Regions from separate parts of the Kluyvera sp. genome, predicted to be linked through region 1. Evidence: predicted binding sites of a transcription regulator. Region 1 holds the regulator's gene; the other holds the start of a gene.

Region 1 (4,217 bases):
TGGTGCGCTGAGCGGGATAATAATCGGTAACCATGGCTTGCCAGGTCACCGCGGCGGCGCAAACGCCAACCGCCTGCACGAAGCGCAGCACCAGTAGGGTGGTACCATCGCGAACCCACAGCATGCCAAGGCAGCCGATGGCAAAAATGGTCAAACCGGCCAGCAGGATCGGTTTACGGCCATAGCGGTCAGACAGCGGCCCCCACAGTAGCTGCGCCACGGCGAAACCCGCGAGGAACAGACTCAGGCTCGCGCTGACGGCGGATGCCGGCGTTTGCAGGTCTTGCTGAATGGCGGCGAACGCCGGTAGGTACATATCGGTAGCCAGGAAGCCCAGCACGCTCAGTCCCGCGAGCCAGACTAAAAATCCTTTCCCAGGTTGCATAAATTGCCTTTTTTATCGTAGTTCACACTGTGCCGCTGAGTGTAGAGAGTGCATTCCCTGTTGTGAAACGCTAATATTTGAGGCATGGATTCAAATTTTTTGCAGGCAGAAAATGTGGTCTGAATATTCTCTGGAAGTGGTTGATGCGGTCGCGCGCAACGGTAGCTTTAGCGCCGCGGCGCAGGAGCTACACCGGGTGCCCTCTGCAGTAAGCTATACGGTGCGACAGCTTGAGGAATGGCTGGCGGTGCCGTTGTTTGAACGTCGCCATCGGGATGTTGAATTAACGCCTGCGGGAGCATGGTTTCTTAAAGAAGGGCGTTCTGTTATCAAAAAAATGCAGATCACCCGTCAACAGTGTCAGCAGATTGCCAACGGCTGGCGCGGCCAGCTGGCGATTGCCGTTGATAACATCGTGAAACCTCAGCGCACCCGTCAGCTGATTGTCGATTTTTATCGCCACTTCAGCGACGTCGAACTGATTGTCTATCAGGAAGTGTTTAACGGCGTCTGGGATGCGCTGGCGGATGGGCGCGTGGAGCTGGCGATTGGCGCGACGCAGGCCATCCCGGTTGGTGGCCGTTTTGCCTTTCGCGACATGGGCATGCTCAACTGGCACTGCGTGGTGGCCAGTACGCATCCGCTCGCGAAGATGGACGGGCCGCTGAGCGATGACGTGCTGCGCAACTGGCCGTCGCTGGTGCGGGAAGACACCTCACGGTCGCTACCCAAGCGAACGACCTGGCTGCTTGATAACCAGAAGAGGGTGGTGGTGCCGGACTGGTCGTCGTCGGAGACCTGTATTTCTGCCGGACTTTGTGCGGCGATGGTGCCGGGACATCTGGCGCAGCCGTGGCTGGAAAGCGGAGAGTGGGTTGCGCTGGAACTGGAGAATCCGTTCCCGGATGCAGCCTGTTGTCTGACCTGGCAACAGAGCGAAGCGTCGCCGGCATTAAGCTGGCTGCTGGAATATTTGGGGGATAGCGAGACGCTAAACGATGAGTGGCTGCGGACGCCCGTTCAGGACGCCCACAGTTAACCCTTAACGACGGTAATCGCGATACGGGCCGTCGGCCACGGAACGTCGCTCGATCAGGCGCGGATGCACCTCAATCGACTGCGACTCTTCGCGCTTGCTGACGATACGATCCATCAGCATATTGAAGGCCGTCTCACCAAGTGAGTCTTTCGGCTGATGAATGGTGGTCAGCGCCGGGGTAAAGAAACGTGAGTTACGCACGTTGTCATACCCGATCAGCGAAATATCCTGCGGCACGCGCAGCCCCATTTCATCGGCGGCGCAAAGCGCGCCCATGGCCATAATGTCGCCGCCACAAAAGATAGCGGTAGGGCGCGGGTGCTGGGAGAGAATCTGCTGCATAGCGCGATAGCCAGACTCCGGCTCGAAGTCACCCTGGACTATCCAGTTTGCCGGAACATTGATTTGCGCTTCTTCCATGGCCTTCATAAAGCCAGCCAGGCGTCCTGCGCCGGTGTTACGTTCCAGCGGGCCAGGAATGACGCCGATATCACGGTGGCCGCGTTCGATCAGATAACGACCCGCCATATAGCCGCCTTCGAAGGCGTTGTCGATGACCGAGTCGGTAAAGTCGGCTTTGGCTTCGCCCCAGTCCATCACCACCATTGGAATATGGCGATACTCTTCCAGCATTGAGAGCAGGGATTCCGGATATTCGGAACACATCACCAGCAGGCCATCAACGCGTTTTTGCGCCATCATTGACAAGTAGGCGCGTTGTTTCTCGAGATTGTTCCACGCGTTGCCAAGGATCAGGGTATAGCCCTTCTGGAAGCAGTTTTTCTCAACGGCCTCGATAATTTCAGCAAAGTAGGCCGCTTCGCTGCTGGTCGCCAGCAAACCAATCGATTTGGTGTGGTTGACCTTCAGGCTACGGGCAACGGCGCTTGGGGAGTAGTGCAGCTCTTTAATCGCTGCCCACACCGCTTCCCGCGTCTCTTCGGCGACAAAACGCGTCTTGTTAATTACATGTGATACGGTTGTAGTGGAAACGTTTGCGCGCTTCGCTACATCTTTAATTGTTGCCATTCCATCTCACTCCAGACCCTGGCCTGCCCCTGATAAACTCGAAACGAAAACGTTTGCCTTTATACACCCTGACGCAATTTTGTAGATTGCGGTTCGCCAGGAAAACGATACAGGACGACAGGAGGGGGTCAATGGCCGGTACGCTTATAAATAAGCGTCGAATTTTGACGTATCCGGACGCAAAGTGGAAGAGCAAAAACCAACATCCTGCTAAATCTGTGAAGATTTTTACGATTATCTGTGCAAAAATGAGTGAGCTCAGTTTTGCTGTGGTCATAAAAAGGAGAAAAATTGATGAGTACCGAACTTAAGATGTCACTCACCACGACCGTTATTGTGCTGGCGTTGATCGTCGCTGCTGGACTTACCGCTGTTCTGCATTGATTCTTCCATGAGGGGGCGTTCGCGCCCTCATGTCTGATTGTTAGCAAATTAGCAATAATCTTTTGCTGTTTTGTACACTTCTGCTTTTCTGTGATTAATGTCATGCTTTTGCCCTATATTGCCATGCCGCGTCTGTCGTGCGGCCAATCGGAGCTTTTGCATGAAAATCAATTTTCCCTTACTCGCGCTGGCCATTGGCGCTTTTGGCATAGGGACCACCGAATTCTCGCCGATGGGGTTACTGCCGGTCATCGCAAAGGGCGTTGACGTCTCGATCCCGGCTGCCGGTATGCTGATTAGCGCCTATGCGGTTGGCGTGATGGTCGGTGCGCCGCTGATGACGCTGCTGCTTTCTCATCGTGCCCGCCGCAACGCGCTGATCTTTCTGATGGCCATTTTTACCCTTGGCAACGTGCTGTCGGCCATCTCGCCGGACTACACCACCTTAATGCTGTCGCGCATTATTACCAGCCTGAACCACGGTGCGTTCTTTGGCCTGGGTTCAGTGGTAGCGGCAAGCGTGGTGCCGAAGCATAAGCAGGCCAGCGCCGTGGCGACGATGTTTATGGGCCTGACGATCGCCAATATTGGCGGCGTACCGGCGGCAACCTGGCTGGGTGAAACAATCGGCTGGCGTATGTCGTTCCTGGCGACTGCGGGACTGGGGATTATCGCTATTATCGGTCTGTGGTTGTCCTTGCCGAAGGGCGGGGCGGGTGAAAAACCTGATGTGAAACGTGAACTGTCGGTGCTGGTGCGCCCACAGGTGCTTTCCGCACTGCTGACCACCGTACTCGGCGCTGGCGCGATGTTTACGCTTTACACCTATATCTCACCAGTGTTGCGTACGATCACGGATGCGACGCCGGGCTTCATTACGCTGATGCTGGTGCTGATTGGCGTTGGGTTCTCCATCGGTAACTACCTCGGTGGCAAATTTGCTGACCGTTCAGTCAGCGGCACGCTGAAGGGGTTCCTGCTGCTGTTAATGGCTATCATGCTGGCCATACCGTTCCTTGCGCAAACGCAGGTCGGTGCCGCGTTCAGCATGGTGGTGTGGGGCGCGGCAACCTTCGCCGTGGTACCGCCGTTACAGATGCGTGTCATGCGTGTGGCGCACGAAGCGCCGGGGCTGTCATCGTCGGTCAATATTGGGGCGTTTAATCTGGGTAACGCGTTGGGTGCGGTGGCCGGTGGGGCGGTGATTTCCGGTGGTCTGGGCTACAGCTTTGTGCCGGTGATGGGGGCGATTGTCGCCGCGCTGGCCCTGCTGGTGGTGTTCATGAGCGGCCGTCGTCATGGTGAAGAGGCCTTCGCCAGCCAGTAAACAAAAAAACGCAGAAGGCGTTTCCCTCTGCGTTAATCAATCAAACCCGGCGA
Region 2 (4,217 bases), on a different contig from region 1:
CCCGCCGTTATTCTGGTGATTCTGGGGTTCTTTACGCGTCCGCTGGCGGTGATTTTTCTGTTCTATACGCTGGGGACGGCGGTGATTGGCCACCACTACTGGAACATGACCGGCGATGCGGTGATGCCAAATATGATTAACTTCTACAAAAATATCAGTATCTCGGGGGCGTTCCTGCTGCTGGCAATTGTCGGGCCGGGGAAAATTTCGTTAGATAAGCGCTGATGGTTTGCCTGATGGCGCTACGCTTATCAGGCCTACGAGTAGGACTGATAAGCGTAGTGCCATCGGGCAGAAAAAAAGGCCGCGTACGCGGCCTTTTTCACATCACACGATTCACGCTTACGCGTAAACCGGGAAGCGTGCACAGATATCCAGCACTTTCGCTTTCACGCGTTCAATGGTGGCTTCATCATTGATGTTGTCCAGCACGTCACACATCCAGCCAGCCAGCTCTTTCACTTCCGCTTCTTTGAAGCCGCGACGAGTAACAGCCGGGGAACCGATACGGATACCGGAGGTCACGAACGGGCTCTTCGGATCGTTCGGGACGCTGTTTTTGTTCACGGTGATGTTAGCGCGGCCCAGGGCTGCGTCAGCTTCTTTACCGGTCAGGTTTTTATCAACCAGGTCCAGCAGGAACAGGTGGTTCTCAGTACCACCAGAAACCACTTTGTAGCCGCGGTTCAGGAACACTTCTACCATCGCTTTCGCGTTTTTCGCAACCTGCTGCTGGTAGACTTTGAATTCCGGCTCCATCGCTTCTTTCAGCGCTACTGCTTTACCGGCGATCACGTGCATCAGCGGGCCGCCCTGCGCGCTTGGGAAAACAGCAGAGTTCAGTTTTTTATACAGCTCTTCATCGCCGCCCTTCGCCAGGATCAGGCCGCCGCGCGGACCCGCCAGAGTTTTGTGGGTGGTGGTGGTAACAACGTGAGCGTGCGGAACTGGGTTCGGGTACACGTCAGCGGCAATCAGGCCAGCCACGTGCGCCATGTCGACGAACAAGTATGCGCCGATGCTGTCAGCGATTTCGCGCATTTTTGCCCAATCAACCACGCCGGAGTAGGCAGAGAAACCACCGATAATCATCTTCGGCTTGTGCTCTTTGGCCAGCTTTGCCATTTCGTCATAGTCGATTTTACCGGACTCATCGATACCGTAAGGGACGATGTTATACAGTTTACCGGAGAAGTTGACCGGGGAGCCGTGAGTCAGGTGGCCCCCCTGCGCCAGGTTCATACCCAGAACGGTATCGCCCGGCTGCAGCAGCGCGGTGTAAACAGCGAAGTTAGCCTGAGAGCCAGAGTGCGGCTGCACGTTAGCGTAGTCGGCGCCGAACAGCTCTTTCGCGCGGTCGATAGCCAGCTGCTCAACGACATCAACGTATTCGCAGCCGCCGTAGTAGCGCTTGCCAGGATAACCTTCAGCGTATTTGTTGGTCAGCTGAGAACCCTGCGCCTGCATGACGCGCGGGCTGGTGTAGTTTTCGGAGGCGATCAGTTCGATGTGCTCTTCCTGACGTACTTTTTCCTGCTCCATAGCCTGCCACAGTTCGGCATCATAATCGGCAATGTTCATTTCACGCTTTAACATCCGCATCTCCTGACTCAGCTAACAATAAAATTTTGACCTGAAAAAGGCAGTCCTGTTGGACAACGGCCCACAGTATAACTGATTAGTTCTGTGATAACAGGTCTTGACAAACGAAATTACGCAAACGTTTACCTTCAAGCCACACAAGGGATTGAGCAATAAAGCGCTTCAGGGCGCAAACGGATTTCTTTTCAGGATTGTGATGCGAATTATTCATGTTGTAACCAGGAGACCCCATTAAAACAAAGAACCATTTACAAAGCAGGGGTATTTTTATAAGATGCATTTAACATGCAACAATTAATAACACGAAAGGAAGACCTGCCATGCTTGATGCTCATACTATCGCCACCGTTAAAGCCACCATTCCGCTGCTGGTCGAAACCGGTCCAAAGCTTACTGCCCACTTTTATGACCGGATGTTTGCCCATAACCCGGAGCTGAAAGAGATTTTTAATATGAGCAACCAGCGCAACGGCGATCAGCGTGAAGCGCTGTTCAATGCCATTGCCGCCTACGCCAGCAATATTGAAAACCTCCCTGCCCTGCTGCCGGCGGTGGAGAAAATCGCCCAGAAGCACACCAGCTTCCAGATTAAGCCGGAGCAGTACAACATTGTCGGCGAACACCTGCTGGCGACTCTGGATGAGATGTTCAGCCCGGGCCAGGAAGTGCTGGACGCGTGGGGCAAAGCCTACGGGGTACTGGCAGGCGTGTTTATCAAGCGTGAAGCAGAGATCTACCAGGATAACGCCGGCAAAACCGGTGGCTGGGAAGGCACCCGCGCCTTCCGTATCGTGAAGAAAACCCCGCGCAGCGCGCTGATTACCAGCTTTGAAATGGAACCCGTAGACGGCCAGCCGGTAGCGGATTACCAACCGGGCCAGTATCTGGCGGTATGGCTGAAGCCCGAGGGCTTTGAGTTTCAGGAAATTCGTCAGTATTCACTGACCCGCAAGGCAGATGGCAAGGGTTACCGCATTGCGGTGAAGCGCGAAAATGGCGGCCAGGTATCAAACTGGCTGCATAACGAGGCAAAAGAAGGTGATATTGTCCATCTGGCCGCGCCGGCTGGCGACTTCTTCCTCAACGTATCGCCACAAACGCCGGTGACCCTCATTTCCGGCGGCGTCGGCCAGACACCGATGCTGGCGATGCTCGATACGCTCGCGAAGAATCATCATCCGGCGCAGGTGAACTGGTTCCACGCCGCGGAAAACGGCGAGGTTCACGCCTTTGCCGATGAAGTCAACGCGCTGGGCGCAGAGCTGCCGCATTTCACTTCACACCTGTGGTATCGCGCGCCTACCGAGGCAGACCGTCAAGCCGCCGCTTTTGATGGCGAAGGGCTGATGGCGCTGGAACCACTGGCCGCGGATCTACAGAACCCAGAGATGCAGTTCTACCTCTGCGGCCCGGTTGCCTTTATGCAGCACGCGGCTAAACAGTTAGTGGCGCTAGGCGTCAGCAGCGATCGTATTCACTATGAATGCTTCGGTCCGCATAAAGTACTGTAATCTTTTCTTTCCAGACGGGCATATTTTGCCCGTCTTCCTCCCCCATCGTACGCTCTGCAAGGTCAAAAAACCGGACAGCGAATTGTGTTATGATTAATCTCCTGTCCCATTTTTTATCCTTTGGCGATTCATTTATATGCAACAACCGGTTGTACGCGTTGGCGAATGGCTGATCACGCCTTCTATTAATCAAATCAGCCGCGCAGGCCGACACCTCACTCTGGAACCGCGATTAATCGATCTGCTGATGTACTTTGCCCAGCATCCGGGGGAGGTACTGAGCCGTGATGAACTGATCGATAACATCTGGATGCGTAACATCGTGACCAGCCATGTGGTCACCCAGAGCATTTCTGAGCTGCGCAAATCGCTGCGTGACGGCGACGATGGGCACATTGATTATATTATTACCGTTCCCAAACGCGGCTATCAGCTCACGGCTGAAGTCACCTGGCTTGATGAAACAGAAGAGAATCAAACACCTGAGGCACCGGTCGTTTCGCCAGCCCCCACGGCCGCGCCGGCAAACGCGTCAGCAGCCCCGCGACTCAAAGCGAAACGCCGCTGGTACTCCAACGTCTGGACTCAGTTTGCCTTCCTGCTTTCGTTGGGCGTGCTGATAGCGATGGTGTTACTGACCGTCATTCGTCCCCATCCGCAGATCACCCGCTCACATCTGTTGCTGAACCCGCGCGACATCGACGTACGCTTTGAGCCGGGCGCATCGTGCAATAACTGGGTATCACAGCAGGCCTACGCCATTGGGCTGGGAACGCTGATCACCACCTCGCTGAATACCTACTCCACTTTTATGGTGCATGACAAAACCAACTACAACGTCAATGAACCCAGCAGTTCCGGGAAAACGCTGACCATCAGCTTCGTCAACCAGCGTCACTACCGCGCCCAGCAGTGCTTTATGTCGGTACTGTTGGTGGATAACGCCGACAGTTCAAAGATGCTTGATAAGCGTTATTTCGTCACCGACGGAAACCTGGTGTCTATTCAGCGCGATCTTTTTGACAGCCTTTCTACCGCGCTGACGCAGCCATGGCCAGCACAGATGCAAACCATGCTGGCACATCTGGATATGCCCCAGCCGAT

What was found. Region 1 encodes PurR, which represses purine synthesis genes. Its sites were predicted from a motif close to CANGCAAACGTTTGCNTG; they were not measured.
Region 2: glyA (serine hydroxymethyltransferase) is a predicted target of PurR. The motif match lies at 1,714-1,731, and genes of this name have one in related genera.

The regions. Positions count from the first base shown of each region.
Region 1 is NZ_CBDKZX010000055.1:5,572-9,788, forward strand. It holds gene punC (purine nucleoside transporter PunC) at 1-385, opposite strand, end outside; gene punR (DNA-binding transcriptional activator PunR) at 498-1,424, shown strand; gene purR (HTH-type transcriptional repressor PurR) at 1,428-2,453, opposite strand; gene cydH (cytochrome bd-I oxidase subunit CydH) at 2,748-2,837, shown strand; gene ACW14G_RS16495 (MFS transporter) at 2,998-4,164, shown strand.
Region 2 is NZ_CBDKZX010000002.1:27,843-32,059, reverse strand. It holds gene ACW14G_RS01110 (DoxX family protein) at 1-225, shown strand, start outside; gene glyA (serine hydroxymethyltransferase) at 343-1,596, opposite strand; gene hmpA (NO-inducible flavohemoprotein) at 1,923-3,113, shown strand; gene cadC (lysine decarboxylation/transport transcriptional activator CadC) at 3,250-4,217, shown strand, end outside.